4 regions of the Caballeronia sp. AZ7_KS35 genome follow, and region 3 is predicted to be linked to each of the others. Evidence: predicted binding sites of a transcription regulator. Region 3 holds the regulator's gene; each other region holds the start of a gene.

Region 1 (5,793 bases), on a different contig from region 3:
GCGCGGCCGGGCGCGGCGGTTTTGTCGTATCGGATGTGACCGCGCCGCTCGTGTCGCATCCGCTCGCCGCCCTGCTCGAGCAACAGCCGAACGCGAGCGCCGACGTTCTCGAACTTCGCCACGGCCTCGAAACGCTCTCGACCGCCTACGCCGCCGAGCGCGCCACCGACGACGATCTGGCGCGCATCGCCGCTGCCTTCGACGCGCTGCAAAACGCCGTCGCCGAAAAAAGCACGCGCATCGCGGAGAGAGACGCGGCGTTCCATCTCGCCATCGCGGACGCGACGCACAACGTCGCGCTCACGCACGTCATGCACGGACTCAATGAACTGGTGCGCGAATCGATGCTCACGTCGCACCGTCTCGTCGATTACGACGACGAAGTCGAAGCGAACCTGATGACGCAGCATCGCGCGATCTTCGATGCGATCGTAGCGCGCGATCCGGCGCGGGCGCGGGAGTGCGCGGGCGCGCATCTCGATTACGTGCGCACGCTGTATCGCGATGTTCCCGCGAAGAAAAACCGCGCGGCCTGATCCAATCACATTACGAATCTGTAAGCCGCAAGAAAGTGATGATAGGACGTCGCCTACACGCATTTCGGACACGCACGGCTAACGCGGGCGGCGCATCCTCGCGATACTGAAACCGTCGAAAACAACATGCGAAGGAGGACAACATGCCTTATCTACTCGGATGGCTGCTCGGCGTGCCGGTCATCGTGCTGGTGATTCTGTATCTGATCTTTCATTGACCGCATGCGGGCACGAGATGCATCGAAGAGCCAAGGGCGTCGATACAATACGACGCCCTTTCTCTTTTCCGAAGGATGACGATGAACCGCTCCGTCCTCGCGCTCGCCGCATCGCTCGCACTTTTCTCCGGCGCCGGACTCGCGCACGCGGAGGAAATCGCGAGCGTCAACACCAACTTCCGCTTCACCGGATCGGACCGCGTGACCGTCGATGCGTACGACGATCCGCTCGTCCAGGGCGTCACCTGCTATGTGTCCCGCGCGCGCACGGGCGGCGTGAAAGGCACGCTGGGCATCGCCGAAGATCCGACCGAAGCGTCGATCGCGTGCCGCCAGGTCGGGCCGATCAAGATCGCCGAACCGCTCAAGCAGAAAACCGACGTGTTCTCGGCCGGCATGTCCTTCATCTTCAAGACGCTGCATGTGGTGCGCGTCGTCGATACGAAACGCAATACGCTCGTCTATCTGACTTACAGCGACCGCATCGCGACCGGCAGCCCGAAAAACAGCGTGACGGCGGTTCCGATGCCCGAGGGCACGACCATACCGGTGAAGTGACACGCAACTGTCCGGCCGGGCGCGAAGCAAAGTTGTAAACTGGGCGATTCCGCTTATCTCAGAATTGCTCGATCATGCACGCCGACCGTTTCCGCAATGCCGCACGCTACTGGCGCTCGCCGCTCGTGCCGGACGCGGACATGGTCACGGCCGAATACTACGATCACGAATTCTCGCCGCACTGGCATGACGCCTATACGGTGCCCGTGATCGAGGCCGGCGCGGAGTGCTTCGACTATCGCGGCGCGCATCACGTCGCCGAAGCCGGTTCGGTGCCGGTGATCAATCCCGGCGAAGTGCATACCGGCGCGCGGGCCGTCGATGCGGGCTGGCGCTATCGCGTGTTCTATCTGCCGGTGCCGTTCGTCGAAACTCTCGCGTGCGACCTGTCGGGGCGGCCGGAATCGTCGCCGTGGTTTCCGGATGAAATCATCCGCGATCCCGATCTCGCGCGGCGTTTGCAGATCGCGCATCGCCTGCTGGAAAACGGCGCCGACCCGCTCGCCGCGGAACTGGCGCTCGTCGATGCAGTGACGACGCTGCTCGGACGCCACGCGCTCGAACGTCCGCGCATCGCGCCGCTCGCCGCCGACGCGCACCGCGTCACGACGATGAAATCCCGCCTGGCCGACGATCTCCTCGAACCCGTCACGCTCGCCGAACTCGCGCAGACGGTCGGTCTCTCGACCTTCCACGCCGCGCGCCTCTTCACGCGCGAAACCGGTCTTGCGCCGCATGCGTGGCGCAATCAGCTGCGGATCGTGCGCGCGCTGCCGGCGTTGCGCGCGGGCGCATCCGTGACGGATGTCGCGGCGGCGAGCGGTTTCACGGATCAGAGTCACTTCACGCGCCATTTCAAGCGCACGTTCGGCGTGCCGCCCGGCCGCTGGCGTTAGGCGGTCCGGCCTCGGGAAAGCGCAAGAACGTACAAGCATTCTCATCGACGTTTTGCGTATCCTCGCTTCCATAGGAGGAAATCTTGAAAGCAACACCTTTGCGCGAATTCGCCGCCGGCGCACGCGACACCATCCCGATGATGATCGGCGCCGCGCCCTTCGGCGTGATCTTCGGCACGCTCGTCACCGCAAGTCCGCTCACGCTCTGGCACGGCCAGTTGATGTCGCTCGTCGTGTTCGCGGGCTCGGCGCAGTTCATCGCGGTCGGCCTGATCGCGTCGCACGCGAGCTTCGCCGTCATTCTGGCGACGACGCTCGTCGTCAATCTGCGTCATGTGCTCTATTCCGCGACGCTCGCGCCGTATGTCGCGCATCTGCCGCGCCGCTGGCGCTGGGCGCTCGCGGGCATGCTCACCGACGAGGTCTTCGCCGTCGCCTACGCGCACTATCGGAAGCGCGCGCCGGGCGAGATCGGGCCGCACTACTTCTTCGGCTCCGGCGTCGCGATGTATCTGAACTGGCAGTTGTGGACGCTCCTCGGCCTCCTGTTCGGCGCCGCGTTTCCCGGACTGAAATCGCTCGGGCTCGACTTCGCGATGGTCGCGACGTTCATCGCGATCGTCGTGCCGCAGCTCGTCGCCGTGCGCTTCGTCGCGGCGGCGCTCGCATCGGGCGTGCTGTCGTTCGCGTGGCAAGGCTGGCCGTACAAGCTCGGCCTGCTCGCGGCGGTGTTCGTCGGCGTGGCCGTCGGCATGCTGCTCACGCTGATGGAAAACCGTCCGCAGGCGAAGGGCCACGCGAAACATCGTCTGAAGAACGCGAAGGAGCGCACGCAATGAACTACGTCACGCTGATCTTCGGCATGGCGGCCGTTACGTTTGCGATCCGCGCCGCCGTGTTCGTGCTGGGCGAACGCCTGCCCTTTCCGCCGATCGTCCGCACCGCGCTTTCGTTCGTGCCGGTGACGGTGCTCACCGCGATCATCGTGCCGATGACCGTCTCGCCGCACGGCAACGGCGCGGAAATCACCTGGCGCAATCCGCAGCTCGTGGCTGCGATCGTCGCGATCATCGTTTGCGCGTTCACGAAGCGGCCGCTTTTGACGATTGCCGTGTCGCTCGCGGTGTTTTTGGCGTGGCAGTTCGCCGTGCTGCGCTAAACGTTTTCTCTCCATCAGCCGTTAAACGGCTTTCAAAGAGCATCGAAGAATCCTCAAGTTCCCGAAGCGCGCGCCGATAACAGAAACGAATGGACTCCGCCTGAGACGCGGCGCCGACAGCTTTTCCCGCCTTCGGAGATCGAAGGCGGAACCGGGAACCAACATGCGTCAAATCACCTTATCGTTACGCGACGAGACCATCGCTTCGCTGCAGCGCGATTTCGAAGCGTTCACGCGTCTGTCGCTGAAGCTGGATCCGCAATTCGTCACGCCTTCGTTCGAGGACTTCCTGCGCGCGAAGCTCCTGGACAACAACACGCCGCTCACCGAGCAGGCGGTGCAGCGCATGCTCACGCACGGCCAGTACGCGTGGGCGAAGCGCGCGCTCGACAAGGAGTTTCCGGACGTCGTCGAGATCCTGATCCGGCAGGCAGCCGAGCACGGCTTCGCGTTCGCGATCCGCGCGGACTGGACCGCCGAGGATCTCGTCAAGGCATCGCGCGCGTGGGCGACGGCGATCGTCACCGAAGCGGACGGCGACGTATCGCAAGTCGACATGCTCGCCTCGCAGATCAAATCCGCGGCGGCGGATATTCGCGAAGTCGAGGAAAAGATGCAGACGCCCGCATGGCGTCTCGCCGATTCGCTACGTCAGCGCGTGTATGAAACCAAGATTTCGGTGGAGACGAGCATCGGTTCGACCGCGCGCGAGAAGCTCGGCGAACTGCGCTGCCTGCTGCGGCTCGGCATCTTCTATGGCTCGATCCAGAAGCAGGAAGCGCAGCAAGTGCTGGAATATCTGCGCTCGCTGCGGCCCGAGCTTTTCGTCGAAGAGCCTTACGACGGCTACACACGCTTCGCAGCATGGCTGCGCAGCATCTTCTCGCCGTCGCCGCGCGCGCCGCGTGCATCGCGCGCGCAGCGCTGAGATTCAGGTCAGTCCCACATTCCCTTTAGGCGCGCCGCGATATCGATCTTCGCTTTCGCGGCCGCAGCCAGCCCCGCCGCCGTCGGCGCAGCGGGCGCGATGACGGGCGGCCACGCGGCCGCTTCGAAGTTCTGCATCAGATGCGGCGGAATGAAACGCGTGCGCTGCGCCCATACGTGACGGTCGCCGAGATGCGTCTGGTTGTACACGTAGAAGCGCTGCGGCGTGATGATGTGCAGGTCTTCCTTCGCGCGCGTCATCGCGACGTATAACAGCCGCCGTTCCTCGTCGAGTTCTTCGTCGCTGCCCGTGCCGAGATCGGACGGAATGCAGCCGTCGACGCCGTTCAGCACGAACACGTTGCGCCATTCCTGGCCCTTCGCCGAATGGATCGTCGAGAGAATCAGATAGTCTTCGTCGAGCAGCGGCACGCCGGATTCGTCGCTGGTCGCGTCGGGCGGATCGAGCGTCAGTTCGGTGAGAAAGCGCTCGCGCGTGGGATACGTCGCCGCGATGCTTTCCATCTGCAACACGTCGCCGATGCGGATCGCCGCGTCCTCGTGATTGCGTTCCAGATGCGGCTCGTACCAACGCCGGATCATTTCGAACTCGGCGGGCCAGCCGGAGTCGCGGCCGCAGAGCTTCGCCATCAGGCCGACGAAACGCGGCCAGTCCTCCGACGCGCGCGCGGGCGCCTGAAACGCGGCGATCGCATTCGACGCCACCGCGTCCGGCGCGCTCACGCTGTCGAGCAGGCGCCCGGCGATCGCCGGTCCGACGCCCGGCAACAACTGCGCGACGCGAAAGCCCGCGACGCGATCGCGCGGATTCTCGGCCCAGCGCAACACCGCGAGCACGTCCTTGACATGAACGGAATCGAGAAACTTCAGTCCGCCGAACTTCACGAACGGAATGTTCCGGCGCGTCAATTCGATTTCGAGCGCCGCGCTGTGATGCGCGGCACGAAACAGCACCGCCTGCGCCTTGAGCTTCATGCCGCCTTCGCGCGCTTCGAGCACTTTTTCGACGACATAGCGCGCCTGATCGGCTTCATCGGCGACGGCAACGACGCGCGGCTTTTGCGCCGATGCCTTGTCGGTCCACAGATTCTTCGTGTAGCGCTCGGTCGCGAGGCCGATCACCGCGTTCGACGCTTCGAGAATCGGCAAGGTCGAACGATAGTTGCGGTCGAGCGTGACGGTCGCGGCGGGCGGATCGAAGTGGCCGGGAAAATCGAGGATGTTGCGCACCGTCGCGCCGCGAAACGAGTAGATGGATTGGGCATCGTCGCCGACGACGGTAAGGCCGCGCCCGTCCGGTTTCATCGCGAGAAGAATGGATGCCTGCAGACGGTTCGTGTCCTGGTATTCGTCGACGAGAACGTGATCGAAGCGGCTCGCGAGATCGGCGGCAATCGACGGCTCCGCCGCGAGATGCGACCAGTAGAGCAGCAGATCGTCGTAATCGAGCACGCTTTGCGCCTGTTTCGCGCTGACGT
Region 2 (5,793 bases), on a different contig from region 3:
GGCGTGCGGCCACGACCGGCGTCTGCGCGCGCGAGCCGTCGGCTTGTGGACGGCGGCGGGCGCGGTGTCGATCGCGGCGGGGCCGATCGTCGGCGGCGTGCTGATCGCGGCGTTCGGCTGGCGCAGCATTTTCTGGGTCAATCTGCCGATCTGCGCGGCGGGCATCGTCGCGACGCTCGCGTGGATAGAAAACGCGCGACCCAAAGATGCCGGTCATGCGCGCGGCATCGACCTGCCCGGCCAGGCGCTGGCGATCGTCGCGCTCGCCTCGTTCGTCGGCGCGGTGATCGAACTGCGCCCGCTCGGACCGATGCATCCGCTCGTCATCGGCGCTTTGCTGCTCGCGCTGGCGGCGGGCGGCGCGTTCATCGCGATCGAGCGCGAAAGCCGCACGCCGATGCTGCCGCTGTCGCTCTTCGCCGAGCGCACGTTCAGCGCGGCCGTGGCCTTCGGTATCGGCGTGAATCTCACCTACTATGGAATGGTCTTCGTGCTGAGCCTGTATTTGCAGCGCGTGCTCGGTCACACGCCCTTGCAGACCGGCCTCGCGTTCCTGCCGCTGACGGGCGGATTCCTGATCTCGAACCTGGCGAGCGGCCCTGTCGTCGCGCGCTTCGGCTCGCGCGGCCCGATGATCTTCGGCGCGCTGCTCGACGCCGCCGGTTTCGCCGCGCTCGCCTTCGTCGATGCGACGACGCCCACGGCCGCGCTGCTCGTGCCGTTCCTGCTGATTCCATCGGGGATGGGACTCGCGGTCCCGGCGATGACGACCGCGCTGCTCGGCACCGTCGGCCAGCCGCGTGCGGGCACGGCGTCGGCGGTGCTCAACACGGCGCGGCAGGCGGCGGGCGCGATCGGCGTCGCGGCGTTCGGCGCGCTCGCGGCTCATGGCGACGGCGCGGCGAGCGCGCACCAGATCGTCGATGCGGTGCGCTGGTCGGCGGCGATCTCCGTCGCGCTTCTGTTGTGCGCCGCGTTGATCGCGCGTCATGTGAACAATCCGGCGAGCGCGAACGCCGAAGAACGTGTTACTTAGAGACGGACGTCGGGAACGGCCGTTGCAACGCCCAGGTAAAGCCGCGAATCTTTTGAGGACAACACCATGTCGACAATGCCCCGCTCCCCCGAGGAGCCGCTCGAACCGGACCCGGACAAGCTGCTCGATCCCGACGCCGCGCCGAACCCCGAAGATCCGGACATGCCTGACGGCCCGGATTCCGCGACGCCGATGGTGCCCGCCGATCCGAAAAACGGCGAACCGCGCATGTAGAACGCCGGGCGGCCATCGCGCGCATAAAGCAATGCCCGCGCGGCCTTGAAAGCGGCGCGGGCATTCTTACTGATGCTCGTGGACGAAGAGCGTTACAGGCTAGTGGTCTGCACCGCGCCGGTTTCCAGCGCACGCTCGATGAGCGCTTCCTGCTGCGCCTTGCGAACGGCATCGGCGACGAGCGTATCGGGCGCTTCCACTTCGGCCTTGATCGCGCCGATGATGCCGTCCGCTTCGACGATCACGAGCGATTCCGCCGAATCCGCACGGCTGATGATGACGCGCAGCGGCCCGCCGCCCTCCGCGATGCTGGCGCAAAACTGCATCGTTTGCCCGCCGATCACTTGTTCGAATGTTTGAATCATCGCTGCCTTCCGCGTTGGTTGGACAAAAGCTGACACAGGCTGCGCGCCAAGCGGCGCGCAGCCTGCTTTCTCATTGATCCGCGCATGTCGACTAGGTTCAATTCTGTAAGCATGCGCGGCGCGACGCAAGCTCAACGTCTTGCGTCGGCGAGTTCGCGAAGGATGGCGGCGGTCGAATCGTCGGCGGGAAAGAAGGCTTCGATCGCAAGCTCCGACAACGTGATGTCGACGGGCGTGCCGAAAACCGTCGTCGTGCTCAAGAACGACAGCACGCCGTGCTGCGTGCGCAAACGCAAGGGCACGACGACGGGATCGGTCTCGCCGCGCGGCTCGTGGGTCGCGTGACGCGGCGCGGGATACGCCTCCAGTTCGGCCAAGAGCGCGACGAGCGTCGCATCGCCGGACACGTCGATTTGCCGGCGCAGGCGCGCGAGCAGATGCGCGCGCCACTCGTGCCAGTTGTCGATGGCATCGGCGAGACCTTGCGGATGCATCGACAGCCGCAGCACGTTGACGGGCGGCACGAGCAATTGCGCATCCGCCGATGCGACGAGCGGCGCGAAAGCCGCGTTGGCCGCGATCATCGTCCAGTGACGATCGACCGCGAGCGCGGGATACGGCTCATGCCCTTTGAGCACGAGATCGACAGCACGCCTGGCAGCGGAAAGTTGCGGATCGGCCAGCGCGCGCTCGCGATAAAGCGGCGCATAACCGGCCGCGACGAGCAGCGTGTTGCGCTCGCGCAGCGGCACGTCCAGTTGCTCGGCGAGGCGCATCAGCATGTCCCGGCTCGGCAGCGAGCGGCCCGATTCGACGAAGCTCAGGTGACGCGTGGACACGTCCGCAACGCCTGCGAGATCGAGCTGGCTCATGCGCCTGCGCTGACGCCATTCGCGCAATAGCGCGCCGACGTCCGATCGAACGGCTGGATGTACGAGGGTCGAGTTCATGCAACCGATGTTAGACGAAACATGATCACGCGATCCATTACCTGCGAAGTAAGCGGCGCCACGAACGTAACATTTACGCCGCAAACATTTGCGAAGAAAAACTTGCGCGCGACACCCTAAATCTCCGGCACTTTCGCGCCGATAAGTCCAACAACAAGCGAACAATGCGTCGCGAGCCGTGCGCGTCTCAATCCCGAGCACGCACGGCCCGCGGCGCCCGGACTTTTGCGGAGAAATCATGTTTGTCATCATCGGATGGTTGTTGGTCATCGGCTCGGTGATCGGAAGCTTCGTCGGCGTCGGCGGCCACCTCGCGGCCCTCGTGCAACCGTTCGAGCTGCTGTGTATTTTCGGCGCGGCGATCGGCGCGTTCGTCGTGTCGAATCCGACCGCGACGCTCAAGAAAACGTTGCAATCGATTCCGAAGGCGTTCAAGGGCGGCGGCTACACGAAAGAGAAATATCTCGCGCTGATCGCATTGCTCTACGAACTGCTTCAGAAGGCGCGCAAGGAAGGCATGATGGCGCTCGAAGCCGATGTCGATGCGCCCGAGTCCAGCCCGGTCTTTCAGAAGTACGAGCACGTCATGGCCGATCATCATCTGCTCGACTTCATCGTCGACTATCTGCGCATGATGTCTGCGGGCAATGTCAACGCGCTCGAAATGCAGGATCTGATGGACGAAGAGCTCGACACGCACCACACCGAAAGCTCGATCGCCGCGAACGCCATTCAGAAAATGGCCGATGGCCTGCCTGCATTCGGTATCGTCGCCGCGGTGATGGGCGTCGTGCACACGATGGGCTCGGTCGGCGCCGCGCCCGCCGTGCTCGGCGAGATGATCGCGGGTGCGCTCGTCGGCACGTTCCTCGGCATTCTGCTGGCGTACGGCTTCATCGGCCCGCTCGCGGACCTGCTCAACGCGAAGGGCGCGGCCGAAGCGAAGCCGTTCCAGTGCGTGAAGTCCGTGCTGCTCGCATCGATGAACGGTTATGCGCCGACGATCGCGGTCGAGTTCGGCCGCAAGGTGCTCTTCACCGCCGATCGTCCGAGCTTCAAGGAACTCGACGACGCGGTTCGTGCCACCAAGATGCCGAAGGCGGCTTCGTGATGACATCGGGTACGCAAAGGACCAACGCACATGGCTGAGAAACCGTCACGCGATCCGCTGCAGTCCGTGCTTGCGCCGACTGTCGTCGTCAAGCGCAAGAAGAAGGCGCACGGACACGGCCATCATGGCGGCGCATGGAAGATCGCCTACGCCGACTTCGTCACCGCGATGATGGCGTTCTTTCTGTTGATGTGGCTGCTCGGATCGACATCGAAGTACGACAAGGAAGGCATCGAGCAATACTTCAATACGCCGCTTTCCGCATTGTTCGGCAACGATGGCGGCGCGTCGGCGCATACGAGCGTCATCGCGGGCGGCGGCAGGGATCTGTCGAGCACGCGTCCGGGTGAAGGCAACAAGACCCAGACGCAACCGGTGCCGCAATCGATCGCGCGCGCTGCCGTTGCGATGGACGACTTGCGCAAGCTGCAGCAGCTCAAGCAGAAGCTGATGGCGCTCATCGAGCAGACGCCTGCGCTGCGCGCGTATAAGGACCAGATTCGCATCGCGATCACGAGTGAAGGCTTGCGTATCGAGATCGTCGATTCGCTCAAGCGGCCGATGTTCGCATCGGGCAGTTCGAGACTCGAAAGCTATGTGACGACGATTCTGACGAACATCGGCGCATCGCTGAACGATGTCGATAACCGCGTGTCGATCGCGGGGCATACGGATGCAGTGCCCTATTCCGGCGGTCAGGCGGGCTATTCGAACTGGGAGCTTTCGAGCGAGCGGGCGAATGCCGCGCGGCGCGCGCTCGTCGCGGGCGGCATGAAGGAAAGCAAGGTGCTGCAAGTGCGCGGACTGTCCGACGTGCTGCCGCTCAACAAGGATGTCGTCGACGAGCCGACGAATCGGCGGATCAGTATTCTCGTGCTGAACAAGGCCGCGGAACAGGCGTTCTTCCGCGATGGCGGCAGAACCACGGTCGATGAAACGCGGCCTGTCGAAGCGGCGCTTCCCGCGCCGGTCTCGGTCAAGTCGGATGCGCCGGCGGCGGTAGTGAAGTAGACAACGCTCGCGGCTTGACGAAGCGCCATGCACATCGAATCGTGCATGGCGCTTTTCATTTCAGCCGAGCCACTCCGCGACCGTCTGCACCACGAGCCAGACGTTCGCCGCGCTGATGACCACGAACAGCGCCCACGCGACGAGCTTCATGAACGGTTTGTTCGAGAACGCTCCCATGAGGCCGCGATCGCTCGTCATCCGGATCAGCGGATAAAGCGCGAACGGCAGTTGCAGGCTCAGCACGACCTGACTCGCGACCAGCAGCTTGCCGACCGCGCCGTTGCCCATCACGTACACGCCGATCAACGCTGGCACGAGCGCAAGCGCCCGCGTGATGAATCGGCGCTGATAGCACGGGATTTTCAGTTGCAGGAACCCTTCCATGATGACCTGCCCTGCAATGGTCCCGGTGAACGTCGAACTCTGGCCCGATGCAAAGAGCGTCACCGCGAAGAGAATCGCCGCAAGCCCGGTTCCCACGATAGGCGCAAGCAGCTTGTACGCATCTTCGATCTCGGTCACTTGCGTGTGTCCCGTCGCGTGAAATGCCGATGCCGCGAGAATCAGGATCGCCGCATTGATCAGCAGCGCGAGAACGAGCGACACGATCGTATCGAGCCGCGAGAGATTGATCGCCGATGCAAGGCTCTTCGCATCGCGATTCACCACGCGCGTCTGCACGATCGAGGAATGCAGATACAGGTTATGCGGCATCACGGTCGCGCCGAGAATGCCTATCGCGAGATAAAGCGGCTCGCGATCGCTCAACGCGTGAATCGATGGCACGAGCCCGGCAGCAACCGAAGGCCAATGCGGTTTGACGAGCACGAGCTCGACGATATAACCGACGCCGATCGTCGCGATGAGCCCGAGCATGATGGCTTCGAGGTCGCGAAAGTTCTTGCCTTTCAGGCCCAGCACGATGAGCGTATCGAATGCGGTGAGCACCACGCCCCACATCAGCGAAACGCCGAACAGCAAATGAAACGCGAGCGCGCCGCCGAGCACTTCCGCGAGATCGCACGCGATGATCGATAACTCCGCGAGCATCCATTGCACGCTCGCGACCGGTTTCGCGTAACGCTC
Region 3 (5,793 bases):
CCGGCGGTGCCTGTCGCGTGACAGGCCGAGCACACGGCCTTGAAGACTTCCTCGCCGGACTTGTAGACGCGCGGCGCGTTGGCGTCGCGGACATCGACTTGTGCGGCGGGCGCGATGCGCGCGTTGACCGACTGCTCGATGTCCGTGCCGGCGCCGGTGCGCGTGGAATTGTTCACGTACACCGCGAGCAGGATGATGATGGCGACCGGGATGCCGAATCCCGCGATGACCGCGGCGATGAGTTGGCCGGGTGTCTTGATCGGGGCTCCGTGGGGTGCTTCGCTCATGCTTGTCTCGTCTCCCGTTTTTTGGTGTGAGTCGGTTCAGTGACAGCGTGACAGCTACGGCAGTGCGCTAGGCGCGCCTTGGGGAAAGGCACGGTCGATTATAGACGGAACGCTTAACTGTCGGCGCGGGGTGGCCGGGGCGGTGAAGCGGGCGTTTACCCGAATCGTGTGATGCTTTGTGACTCGTTCCGCGCAGGGCGCTCGGTCCCGCACGATGGACGGCGTCACGGAAAACAGGTATCCTCTCGGATTCGCATGGGCCTTGCAGCCGTCTTACGGCGTGTGTAGTCCTTCCGCAAGACCTTCTCCGATGCGCCCGTAGCTCAATGGATAGAGTACTGCCCTCCGAAGGCAGGGGTTGCTGGTTCGATCCCAGCCGGGCGCGCCAAGCGTTTCCACTCGACAGCCGTCGCAGTCGAAACTACTCGAGTCCGCCCTCGCGGTTCGCCGTCGTCGTCCCCCAACCAAACCCCATCCCCGCCAACCACCTCCTATAAGCCACCGCCATCCGATCGCACTTCTGATGCAACTCCGCATCGAGATCGAGCGGCAAGCGCTGCGGCCATTGCGACTCCACCACCGGCGTGTCCTGCATCAAAATCTCCATATTGAAGTCGTATAGCTCGCGATCGGAATGCGTCGAATCATCCTCGTGAACCGAGACGAGCCACGCGCGCGTCTCTGTCTGCGTCACCGGCGACGCCGCCAGCATGATATGCAGCGCGCCCTGCCCGCCCGACGCCATCTTCGTCAGCTTCGCGATCAAAGGCCGCTTCACGCGATACACATAATCGATCATCGCGCCGCCGCCCTGCCCCGGCATTCCCGCCGGTTGCCAGTATCGGCATTGCCGCGCTTCCAGACCTTCATCGCTCGCGACGACTTCGTAATCGGGCACTTCCGTATGCGTGTCCTCGCCCAGAATCCCCGCATGCACGAACGAGAAATGCGCCATGTCCAGAAAATTCTCGACGACGCGCGGCGCCGACGACCTCACCGTCTGCGGCGCGAGATTGATGCGCCGGCCACCGGGAATCGCGGCTTCGGGAAAGAAATCGAGCGCATACGCAGGCTCGCCGAAACACATCCAGATAACGCCGTACTTCTCTTCGCAAACGAAAGTCGTCGCGCACGCGCGCTTCGACGGACGCAATGAAGGATTCGACGGAATCCGCAAACACTGTCCTTCGATGTCGTAACTCCAGCCGTGATACGGACACACGATCTGATCGCGCATCACATGCCCGAGCGACAACTGCGCGCCCCGATGCGGACAGTAATCGCGCCACGCATGCGCCGCGCCGATGCTGTCCCGCCACACGACGATCCGCTCATCGGCCACGATGAATCCGCGCGCGCCGCCTTCCGGCACGTCTTCGCTATTGCAAACGGGCAGCCATTCGGCAGCTAAAGAAATGGATTCGTCGCGCATCGCCGTGAATGAGAAATGGACGTTCTTAAGCTGTTCTTACACGAAACACAGCGTCTTCGCAAAACGTTGCAAAATAGCGGATCGCTCGCTCGGTGCAACTCGATACCACTCCATTCAGCCGATGCCATGCGACGGGGCCGCAGTACTTGGCAGCAAGATAAAAGAAAGAAATCACCATCCAGGGGTTCAGTATGGAGCAGGCGCATCAACCGGCACGCCGGACTTATGCCTTCGCATGGTCCGAACACCGGAATCCGGAACGCGAGCAGGCCACGCTGCGGGTCTGGATGGGAGCGGTGGTTCTTCTGGCTTACGGCGTTTTCGCGTGGCTCCGCCCTTCACACGATGCCTTCCTGACCACGCGCCTCGTCGCGCTCTATGTGTCTTATGGGGCGATCACGCTTCTGATCGTCAGCCGCATGAGCGCGCCTTCTGTTGCGCGCCTGACCGTCACGACCATCGCCGATCAGACGATCCTCGGGCTCGCGCTCGCCGCGGGCGGCGCAACGGCGCTGCCGCTTCTCTGGGTGATGTTCTGGTTTCTGATCGGTTCGGGATGCCGATACGGCAAGCGCACGCTCGCCGTATCGTGCGCGACGGCGCTCATCATCGTCACGGCGATGGCCGTCTGGCAGCCGTGGTGGCACGAGAATCTTCCCGCCGCGATCGGGCTCGCGCTGAGCGTACTCGGCGCATCGGTGTATCTGAGCGTGCTCGTCGATCGGCTCGGCAACGCGAATCGCGATCTAGCGCGTCAGGCATCGACCGATCCGCTCACGGGTCTGTCGAACCGGTACGCGCTGGAAAGAGTCGTCGATCGCGCGATGAACGCGCCCGAAGCCAATGGCGATCACGCCACCGCGCTCCTTCTGATCGATCTCGACGGCTTCAAGGAAGTGAACGATACCTACGGTCACGCCGTCGGCGATCTGCTGCTGCAAGCCTTCGCGGACTCGCTCGCGAAGCGCATGCGCAAGTCGGACACCATCGCGCGTCTGGGCGGCGACGAGTTCGTCGTGCTCGCGCATCAGATGCGCGACCGCGACGCCGTGTTGTCGGTGGCCGACAACATCCATTCGGCGCTCGGCGAAATTACGTCGGTGCAGGAGCGGCCGGTGTCGGTATCGGCGAGCATCGGCGCATGCCTGCTTTCGAGCGCGGCGTCCGCGCATCAAACCGGCATGACCGCCGTGCTGCGCGCCGCCGACCGCGCGATGTACCGCGCGAAAAGTCTCGGCGAAGGGAAAACGGTCTTCGCCGAGACGCGGGACTTCGAGATCAGCTAGGGAACGTCAGGCCTCGACGCTCGTCCACGCCTGCTCGCGCAGCTTCGTGCGCAGACGCGCGACCGCCTGGCTGTGCAACTGACACACGCGCGACTCGCTCACTTCCATCACCGCGCCGATTTCGCGCAGGTTCAGGCCGCGTTCGTAATAGAGGCTCATCAGGAGCTTCTCGCGCTCGGGCAGCTTATCGATGGCTTCGATCAGCGCGCCGCGAAGGCTGTCGTCGAGCAGCGCGGACAGCGGATCCGAACGATCGACGCAATAGCGGTCGAGGAACGGCTCGTCGTCGGCGGAGCGATCGAAGTCTTCGTAATAGATCAGCTGGCTGCCGTGCAGGTCCTGAAGCATCGACTGATATTCGTCGAGCGGCATCTTCATGTGCTCGGCGATTTCCTGCTCGCTCGCCGCGCGGCCGAGGTTCTGCTCGACCTTGTGCACCGCCGATTCCACTTCGCGCGACGTCTTGCGCATGCTGCGCGGCAGCCAGTCGTTCGCGCGGAGCTCATCCAGCATCGCGCCGCGGATGCGCTGGCTCGCATATGTTTCGAACTGCGCGCCCTGATCTTCCTTGTAGCGGCTCGCCGCGTCCAGCAGGCCGATCATGCCGGCCTGAATGAGATCGTCGAGATCGACGCTCGCCGGCATCTTGGCGACGAGTTGGAGCCCCAGCCGTCGAACGAGCGGTGCGTATTTCGTCAGCACTTCCGACTGTGAGAGTTTGCCTTGGGCGTTATACATCTTGGTCACCTATCTTGATCACATCGACGCCGTGCTGCTCAATGCAAAGTCGTGAAGCGCAGCCGCACGATGCGACGCCTCCCGCGCGCCCTGTACAGAGTCGCTAACCGGATTTCGCGCGTCGGCCTGGCCGCCCGCATCGCGCATATAAGGCGCGGGGCGCATCGGCCAGTGCAGGAGCTCCGCCGCGATTGCGCGGTAGTCGCGCGCCGCGGCCGTGGCCGGGAACGCTTCGACTGCGCAGCGTGAGAGTTCCATCGCCCGAGCGACGCGCGCATCCTCGGACACATATCCCGCCTGCACGAGCGACACGGCCAGATACCGGCTCGCGACGCCCGACAGGTTGTCGAACGCGACCGCCGCGTCGGCCGGGTTCTGCACGTGATTGACGAGCACGCGGAACTGGCCGATCGCATGGGCGTAGTGCAGTCGTTTCATGCACGCATACGCCTCGGTGATCGCCGACGCGGCTACCCGCGTCACAATAAGAAAGTCATGCGCCTGCGCCGCGAGCGTCGACAGCGCGCCGTGGCGATCGAGTTGCGCATCGATCAGCACGATGTCCGCCGGACCGTCGAGCAGCGCGCGGCATTGCGCGGCATCGTGAACGATGCGTTCGTCGCGCGGCGCGGCCATCAGCGAGAAGCCGAACGGCGTGCGCTCGACGGCATCGCCGAGCATGCGCCGGCCCGACATCACCGAGGCGAGCGCGCCCGCGTCTTCGGTGCCCACGAGACGGCTCACCGATCCCGCGTTGCGGTGCTCGTCGATCACGAGCACGTCCTTGCCGTGGATGGAAAGCGCCGCGCCGAGATTCACCACCGCCGACGTGCATCCGATGCCCGCCGGTCCGCCCGCGATCGCCACCACGCGCGAACCGGCGCGCGTGAGGAGCCGTCGCAGGCCTTCCGCCTGGTCGAGCACGAACTTATCCAAAGTGCACCTCATGCAGTTCGGTCGTGGCGCGCGCGGACAACGCGGACAGCAGCGCAGGCGTTTCTTCGTCTTGCGGCACGAAGGGCGAGTTGTCGCGCGGGATGCAGAACGCGCTCTTGATGAGAAACCGCTTGGTCGCGACGTACAGGTTCTCCGGCACTTTCTGACCGGTCGACACGTAATGCACCGGCAGCTTGTAGCGGATGACCGTATCGAGCACGCCGCCGAGATTCGTCGCCTCGTCGAGCTTGGTCAGGATGCAGCCCGCGAGCGGCGGCTGGTCCGCCGCGCTCTTGTAGGCCTGCACGACTTCGTTGAGCGTGTCGCCGTGGCTCGTCGCGTTGAGCAGCAGGATGCGCTGCACCGGATGACCCGCGCCGCACAGCATCGCGATCTGATCCGAGACCATGCGATCGCGCTGGCTCATGCCGATCGTGTCGATCAGCACGATATGTTTGTTGCGGAGTTCCGAAAGCGCGAGTTGCAGGTCCGCGCCGTCTTTCACCGCGTGAACCGACACACCGAGAATCTTGCCGAAAATGCGCAGTTGCTCGTGCGCGCCGATACGGTAGCTGTCGGTCGTGAGCAGCGCGACCTTGCTTGCGCCGAAGCGCATCACGCAGCGCGCGGCGAGCTTGGCCGTCGTGGTCGTCTTGCCGACGCCAGTCGGGCCCATCAGTGCGAACACGCCGCCGCGTTCCATCAGCGCGTCTTCGCTGTCCATCACCGGAATGTTCGATTCGAGCACCTGCTGCACCCACTCGAGCGCGCCTTCGACGCTCTCGAGTTCCGGCATGTTGTCCACCATCATGCGGACGAGCTGCGCCGAGAAACCGGCGGCGAACAAACGCTTCGTGAGCGCGCCGCCCGTCGGGTTGCGGCGCTGGCGCTCGCCCCACATGAGACCGGAGAAGTGCTCTTCCATCATCGAGCGCATCGACGAAAGCTCGTTCATCACCGTTTCGTTGACGACCTGCTCCATGCGCGTGCGGATCGCTTCGGTGACGACGGCCGCCGCGTTCGCGGGCAAGCCATCGAATGCGTGTTCCTTCGATGCCGGCGCGGCGTTCGCCTCGGCTGCTTCGGCGTGCGGCGCGCTCGCGTTGATCTTCTG
Region 4 (5,793 bases), 270 kb from region 3:
CGTCTGTCTTGAGCGAGCCGTCCGGCTGCAATGCAATGCCGATCGAAGCCAGATTGACCGCACTCGAGCCCGAGCCGATCGCCTTGCTGATCGTACTCGAGATCGTGTTCTTGATCGTGTTCATCATCGAGTCGCCGAGCAGCGCGCCTTGGGAGCTGGAGGTCGAATCGTACGAGGTCAGGCTCGAGGCCGTGGTGATGAAGTTGTTGTACGCGGTGACGAAAGAATTGATCGCGGTCTTCAGGTTGTCGGTGTCCTGGGTCACGGTCAGCTCTTGCGGCGACGACGCCACAGAGTCAGAAGTCAGCGTCATGCTAACGCCAGAGATCGCGTCCTTGACCGTGTTGCTCCCGCTCGTGACTGCCGTGCCCGCGATCGTCAGATGCGCGTCCTGGCCAGAGGATGTCTGGGTCCAGTTGCTGCTGCCGCTCGTGAGCGTGGTATAGGGAGTGACGGTCTTGGACGAATCGCTCGGATCGACCGTCGTCGTTCCCGACGTGACCCCCAGCGAATTAAGCCCGGAGTCGCTCGATTGCACTGTCATGTTGATCGCGCTAGAAACTCCTGTCGACGAGGAGCGCAGCACGAGGTGCTGACCATCCGCGCCATTGATGACGGTCGCTGTGACGCCCGGATTGTCGGACGCCGAGTTGATCGCGGATGCGATGCCCGAGAGCGTGTTGTTGCTGCTGTCGATTTTGACCGTACTCGACTTGCCGTTCACGTTGAGCGTGAGCGAGCCGGTGCCGAGGGCGCCTGCGGCGATCACGCCGGACGTGAGGGACTGCGATTTCGCGATGTTTGCGACGCTAACCGAGTAGCTGCCTGCCACGGCCGTCGTGTCGGCCGTGGCCGTGATGCCTTTGCCGTCCGCGGCGGCGGTGAATGCGCCGAGCGCCGTGCCGTTCGATAGGTTCGTGAGCGAGCTTTGCAGCAGCGACAGCACGGACTTGAGCGTGCCGATGGCCGTCAACTGCGTGTTGTCGGCCGTCTGCTTGTTGTTGAGCGCGTCGGTCTGTCCCGCGACCTTCGAGCTGACGAGCGCGTTTACGAGCGAGTTCACGTCCATCGTCGAGTTCGTGGAACCGCTGATGATCGACTGTGCGGCCTGCTGTACGGCGCTCGTCGGATCGACAGCGGAACCCGTTGTCGTGGCTACGGTGGTCATGTGTGCTCCGGTCGTTATGTGTCGCGATCGTTCGAGATTGGGCGGGAGTCGTCATCTCCCGAAAATGCGCGCAGGGAGACAAGCTCCCGGGCGCTGACTGCTGTGCTTCTACTGCAAAATCTTATTGCTGACGGCGCGCATGGTACTGAGAACGCGCGCCGGTTACAGCGTCGGCGATGTTCCTTAGCCGAGGAGCTTCAGAACCTGCTGCGGCAGCGAGTTCGCTTGGGCCAGCACCGAGATACCAGCTTGTTGCAGAACCTGAGCCTTCGACAGGTTCGCGGTTTCCTGCGCGAAGTTCGCGTCGGTGATCTGCGACTGAGCGGACGACAGGTTGGTCGACTGGGCCGTCTGCGTCGACGAGATCGACGAGAAGCGGTTTTGCGCCGCGCCGAGTGCCGCCTGGATGCCATTCACGGCGTTCAGCGCGTTGTCGATGGATTCGATCGCGAGGTTCGCGCCGCCCGTCGTGCTGATGTCGATGTTCGAAACCGTCGTCGGCTTGTTGTTCGCCACGGCTTGCGACAGACCCGTTGCTGCTGCCGTCGTGTTGGCGGTCGTGTCGGCGAAACCAGCAGCCGTCGAGAGTGCACCCGTGCTGTTGAACGACAGGCTCTTGCCGGTCGAGGTTTCCGTGCCGACGGTGAAAAGCGACGATGCCGTGCTCGCGGACAGCGTACCGGCTGCCGTGGTCGGATCCGCACCGTTGATGCCGAACGTGTATCCGCCGCTTCCGTCGCCATAGACTTCGATCGACGTGATCGCCGCGGTGCCCGAGCCGGTGTACGCGGTGCCATCGGCGTTCAGGCTGACGTTGGCAATCGTGCCGAGCGAAGCAGTGGCATACGTGGCGGTAGTCGGCGCAGCCGGATAGCCAGAGGTCAACGCGACGTTCGTCGAGCTGATGCTCGAAATTTTGGTGTCGCCGGCGGTCTTGTCGGCCGTGGTCAGTGCGCCTTGGGGCGAAAGCGTCAGCGCGGTGCCGCTACCCGTCGTGGCCGAGCCGAACAGGTTGGAGACGGCCGTGCCGGACAGCGCCTGGTTGTTCTGGTCCGTGAACGTGAAGCCGCCCTGGCCGTCAGCCAGAACGTTGATCGACGTGATCGAGGCCTTTGCATTGCCCGAGACGGCGTTGCCCGAGCTGTCGAGCGCCAGGTTCGTCAGCGTGCCGAGAGTCGAGCCCTTCGAGACGACACCGGTGCCGAGCTGCGCGGCGGACACGCCCTGGCTCAGGTCGACGCTGATCGACTGACCGACGTTAGCGCCGATCTGGAAGGTCTTGACGCCAGCGGAGCCGTCGAGCACGTTGGTGCCGTTGTACGTGGTTTGCGAAGCGATACGGTTCACTTCAGCGATACGTTGCGTCACTTCCTGCTGGAGCGCTGCCTGGTCAGTCGACGAGAGCGAGCCCGTCGATGCCTGGACTGCCAGCTGACGGATACGCTGCAGGTTGTCCGTGATCTGCGACAGGCCGCTCGATGCCGTTTGGGTCATCGACACGCCGTCGTTCGCGTTGGAAACGCCCTGGTTCAGGCCGTTGATCTGTGCAGTCATGCGCGAAGCGATTGCCTGGCCGGCGGCATCGTCGGCAGCGCTGTTAATGCGCTTGCCCGACGACAGACGGGTGATGGCCGAAGACAGCGCGCTTTGCGTGTTGTTCAGGTTCTGCTGTGCAACCAGCGAGTTGATGTTGCTGTTGATACCGATCATTTTGTTCTCTCCTGGGAGACTGTATCTGGCTTCGGCTAAAGCACCGAGTAAGTTGCCTGGCGGTCCTGCGCTCGGTGATAGCCGGCCGCCTACTTGTGGTTATCGGGCCCCTCGAAAAAAACTTAAGGCCCGCGCAAACGATTTGTGTAACGAATTCTGTTGCGAGGCCGCGAAGCCTTGCCCGGCAAGGCGCCGATTTCGCGCGTATGCTTTTTAGTCCCTCACGACGCATCCGGAGCGCACATGCAGACACGCAATATCGGCACATCGGAACTGAAAGTTGCGCCGCTCGTCTTCGGCGGCAACGTGTTCGGCTGGACTGCCAACGAGCGCACGTCGTTCTCGATCCTCGACGCGTTCGTCGATCACGGGCTGAATTTCATCGATACGGCCGACGTCTATTCCGCCTGGGTCGACGGGCATCAGGGCGGCGAATCGGAGACGATCATCGGCAAGTGGTTCAGGGAAAGCGGCAAGCGCCACCAGGTCGTGCTCGCGACGAAAGTCGGCAAGCTGTCCACGCGCGCCGGGCTCTCGGCGGCGAACATCGCGGCGGCCGTCGACGATTCGCTGCGGCGTCTCAAGACCGATTACATCGACGTCTATTTCTCCCATTACGACGACGAAACCACGTCGCTCGACGAAACCCTCGACGCGTATCAGACGCTCATCAAGGCGGGGAAGGTGCGGGTGATCGGCGCGTCGAACTACACGGGCGAGCGGCTAGAAGAGGCGTTGAAAGTCGCGAAGGATTCGGGCTTGCCGGCGTATCAGATTCTGCAACCCGAATACAACCTCTACGACCGCGAGGGCTACGAGACCGGTCTCGAACCGGTGGCAGAACAGCACAAGATCGCCGTCGTGCCGTATTACGCGCTCGCGAGCGGCTTTCTGTCGGGCAAATATCGGTCGAAGGCGGACACGCAGCGCAAGGCGCGCGGCTCGCGCGTCGAAAAGTATCTGACGCCGCGCGGCCTCGAGATTCTCGACGCGCTCGACGAAGTCGCGAAACGCAACGACACGACGCCCGCGACGGTCGCGCTCGCGTGGATGATCGCGCGCCCGAGCGTGACGGCGCCGATCGCCAGCGCCACGTCGGTCGCGCAACTGGAGAGCTTGGCCGCCGCGACGCGCCTGCAACTCGCAGCCGACGATATCCATCTGCTCGACGAAGCCAGCGCGTGGCAGAAATAGTTCTGTTGCATCAATGAGTTGGCAGGCGCGCGGGAGTTGGCAATGGCGCGGTGTTCTGGTAACATCGCGCCCGAATCGAGAAATGTGCCCGATTTCCTGCCTTCGCCGCTGAAAATGACAATGTCAACCAACAGCGGCGAACGGCTCTGAAACGCGCCTTCGTGTGGTTCTTTCGAAAGCGCCTGCCGCTTCCGCGGCTGAATCTCAACGCTCTCTTTTCCGGCCTCCGTGGCCGCTTTGCTCGTGTCCGTCGCGCCGTTCTCACGTCCGGCGGACGATCGGAGTGCCGGGGCGCGGCAACTCGCAGTCGTCGCGCGCTTGAAAATACGTTTAGCAAACCAGGATTTACATGACCACTATCGTCCTCAAAGAAAACGAGCCGTTCGATGTCGCGATTCGGCGTTTCCGCCGCACCATCGAGCGCAATGGCCTGATCGCCGAACTGCGCGAGCGCCAGTCGTACGAAAAGCCGACCACCGAGCGCAAGCGCAAGAAGGCCGCCGCTGTCGCGCGCCTGCGCAAGCGCCTGCGCAGCCAGATGCTGCCGAAGAAGATGCACTAAGCGTCTTGTTCGGGCGAGGGTTTTCGGATCCTCGCGCCGAACGGCAAAACGGCGGTGCGACCCGTAAGGGCGCACCGCCGTTTTCGTTTCTATTGCCTTTTTTAGCGAGGGCGTTCAGACGAACGCGTGACGCCTGCCAAGCGCCGCGAGCAACGCCGGCCACTCTTCGATTTCGGCGTAGTCGTGAACTTCCTCCAGCTCGATCAGCAGATCGATGATGTTCGGATCGTAGGCATTCACGTTCGATGCGTAGAGCGCCCGCAGCAGACCGCCGTCCCGTGCATGCCGATAGTAGCAAATGCCGACGCCTTCCAGCTCCGGCTCGTACACATCGTCGCGCACGAGCGACCCGATCGCGCACTTGCGGCCTTCCGGACTGCGAAGCCTGCACGAACCGTTGTCGTCTTCCGAGACCGCGCGCTGCGTCAGCAAGTGCTCGCTGACGCGCTCGTAAATGTCCTTCGGGCTCAACATCGTAATAGGGCTCAACATCACAGCACCTGCAATATCACGCGGCCGTTTTAAGAAGTTCGGCTGACAACCCGAACTGACGCGCGATCGACGTCAAACGCTCGCGCCATTCCCATTTGCCGAAGACGTCATGCACGTTCTGCAGGCACGACAGCAGCTCGACGGTGTTGGGATCGAACACGTTGATGCGCGAACGGAGCAGCGCGCGCTTCAGCGCCACGACGCCGACATCCATGTACGCCGGCACCTGCTCGGGCGGCTTCGCGATGAAGCGAATGGGCACGCCTTCCATCGCGGTGACATAGTCGCGCGGCTTGATGAAGCTCCCGACAGGGCAGCCGCCGCAGTATCCGCGATAGGCGCCGCCGCCCCGCGGCAGCAAAGCCGCTTGCCCTTGTCCGAAAAGATGCTGGACTGCGCTGTTGAAAATCTCCTGATGCGTCAGGAAGTTCAAGCTTTTCATGATCTTCTCCCCTGCGCCCCTGCGCAGCGGCCATACGTTTAAGTATTCGAGAACCTGCACCTGCTTACCGAAAGCGGCAGCGTCGTTGCAAATATGGCGCAACAGAGTCGACGCTCGCCGCCCGGCCTCTGCTCCGAGCACGGCGGTTTTCCCGGCCTGGGCGTGTGGTTTGACTGCGCCCTGTGTGCTCGCGTCGGATTTCTACACTCAGTGACGATCCGTACA

What was found. The regulator FliA, encoded in region 3, starts transcription of late flagellar genes. The targets are predictions, from matches to a motif close to CTAAAGTTTNNNNNNNNNNNGCCGNTA.
Region 1: NCT05_RS11850 (DUF4088 family protein) is a predicted target of FliA. The motif match lies at 3,420-3,446, and genes of this name have one in related genera.
Region 2: motA (flagellar motor stator protein MotA) is a predicted target of FliA. The motif match lies at 2,703-2,729, and genes of this name have one in related genera.
Region 4: NCT05_RS01685 (flagellin N-terminal helical domain-containing protein) is a predicted target of FliA. The motif match lies at 2,979-3,005, and genes of this name have one in related genera.

The regions. Positions count from the first base shown of each region.
Region 1 covers NZ_JALQDV010000009.1:339,712-345,504, forward strand. Annotated here, with positions in the region: gene NCT05_RS11825 (FadR/GntR family transcriptional regulator) at 1-536, shown strand, start outside; gene NCT05_RS11830 (CreA family protein) at 836-1,312, shown strand; gene NCT05_RS11835 (helix-turn-helix transcriptional regulator) at 1,387-2,208, shown strand; gene NCT05_RS11840 (AzlC family ABC transporter permease) at 2,346-3,047, shown strand; gene NCT05_RS11845 (AzlD domain-containing protein) at 3,044-3,367, shown strand; gene NCT05_RS11850 (DUF4088 family protein) at 3,531-4,295, shown strand; gene NCT05_RS11855 (ATP-dependent helicase) at 4,304-5,793, opposite strand, start outside.
Region 2 covers NZ_JALQDV010000030.1:73,193-78,985, reverse strand. Annotated here, with positions in the region: gene NCT05_RS18660 (MFS transporter) at 1-1,036, shown strand, start outside; gene NCT05_RS18655 (hypothetical protein) at 1,103-1,270, shown strand; gene NCT05_RS18650 (hypothetical protein) at 1,363-1,635, opposite strand; gene NCT05_RS18645 (helix-turn-helix domain-containing protein) at 1,767-2,585, opposite strand; gene motA (flagellar motor stator protein MotA) at 2,824-3,696, shown strand; gene motB (flagellar motor protein MotB) at 3,727-4,707, shown strand; gene NCT05_RS18630 (Nramp family divalent metal transporter) at 4,768-5,793, opposite strand, start outside.
Region 3 covers NZ_JALQDV010000001.1:78,592-84,384, forward strand. Annotated here, with positions in the region: gene NCT05_RS00385 (c-type cytochrome) at 1-287, opposite strand, end outside; tRNA gene NCT05_RS00390 (tRNA-Arg) at 600-675, shown strand; gene NCT05_RS00395 (Rieske 2Fe-2S domain-containing protein) at 709-1,719, opposite strand; gene NCT05_RS00400 (GGDEF domain-containing protein) at 1,911-3,005, shown strand; gene NCT05_RS00405 (RNA polymerase sigma factor FliA) at 3,012-3,743, opposite strand; gene NCT05_RS00410 (MinD/ParA family ATP-binding protein) at 3,762-4,679, opposite strand; gene flhF (flagellar biosynthesis GTPase FlhF) at 4,672-5,793, opposite strand, start outside.
Region 4 covers NZ_JALQDV010000001.1:352,204-357,996, forward strand. Annotated here, with positions in the region: gene fliD (flagellar filament capping protein FliD) at 1-1,168, opposite strand, end outside; gene NCT05_RS01685 (flagellin N-terminal helical domain-containing protein) at 1,352-2,878, opposite strand; gene NCT05_RS01690 (aldo/keto reductase) at 3,122-4,072, shown strand; gene rpsU (30S ribosomal protein S21) at 4,422-4,634, shown strand; gene NCT05_RS01700 (hypothetical protein) at 4,749-5,126, opposite strand; gene NCT05_RS01705 (hypothetical protein) at 5,143-5,568, opposite strand.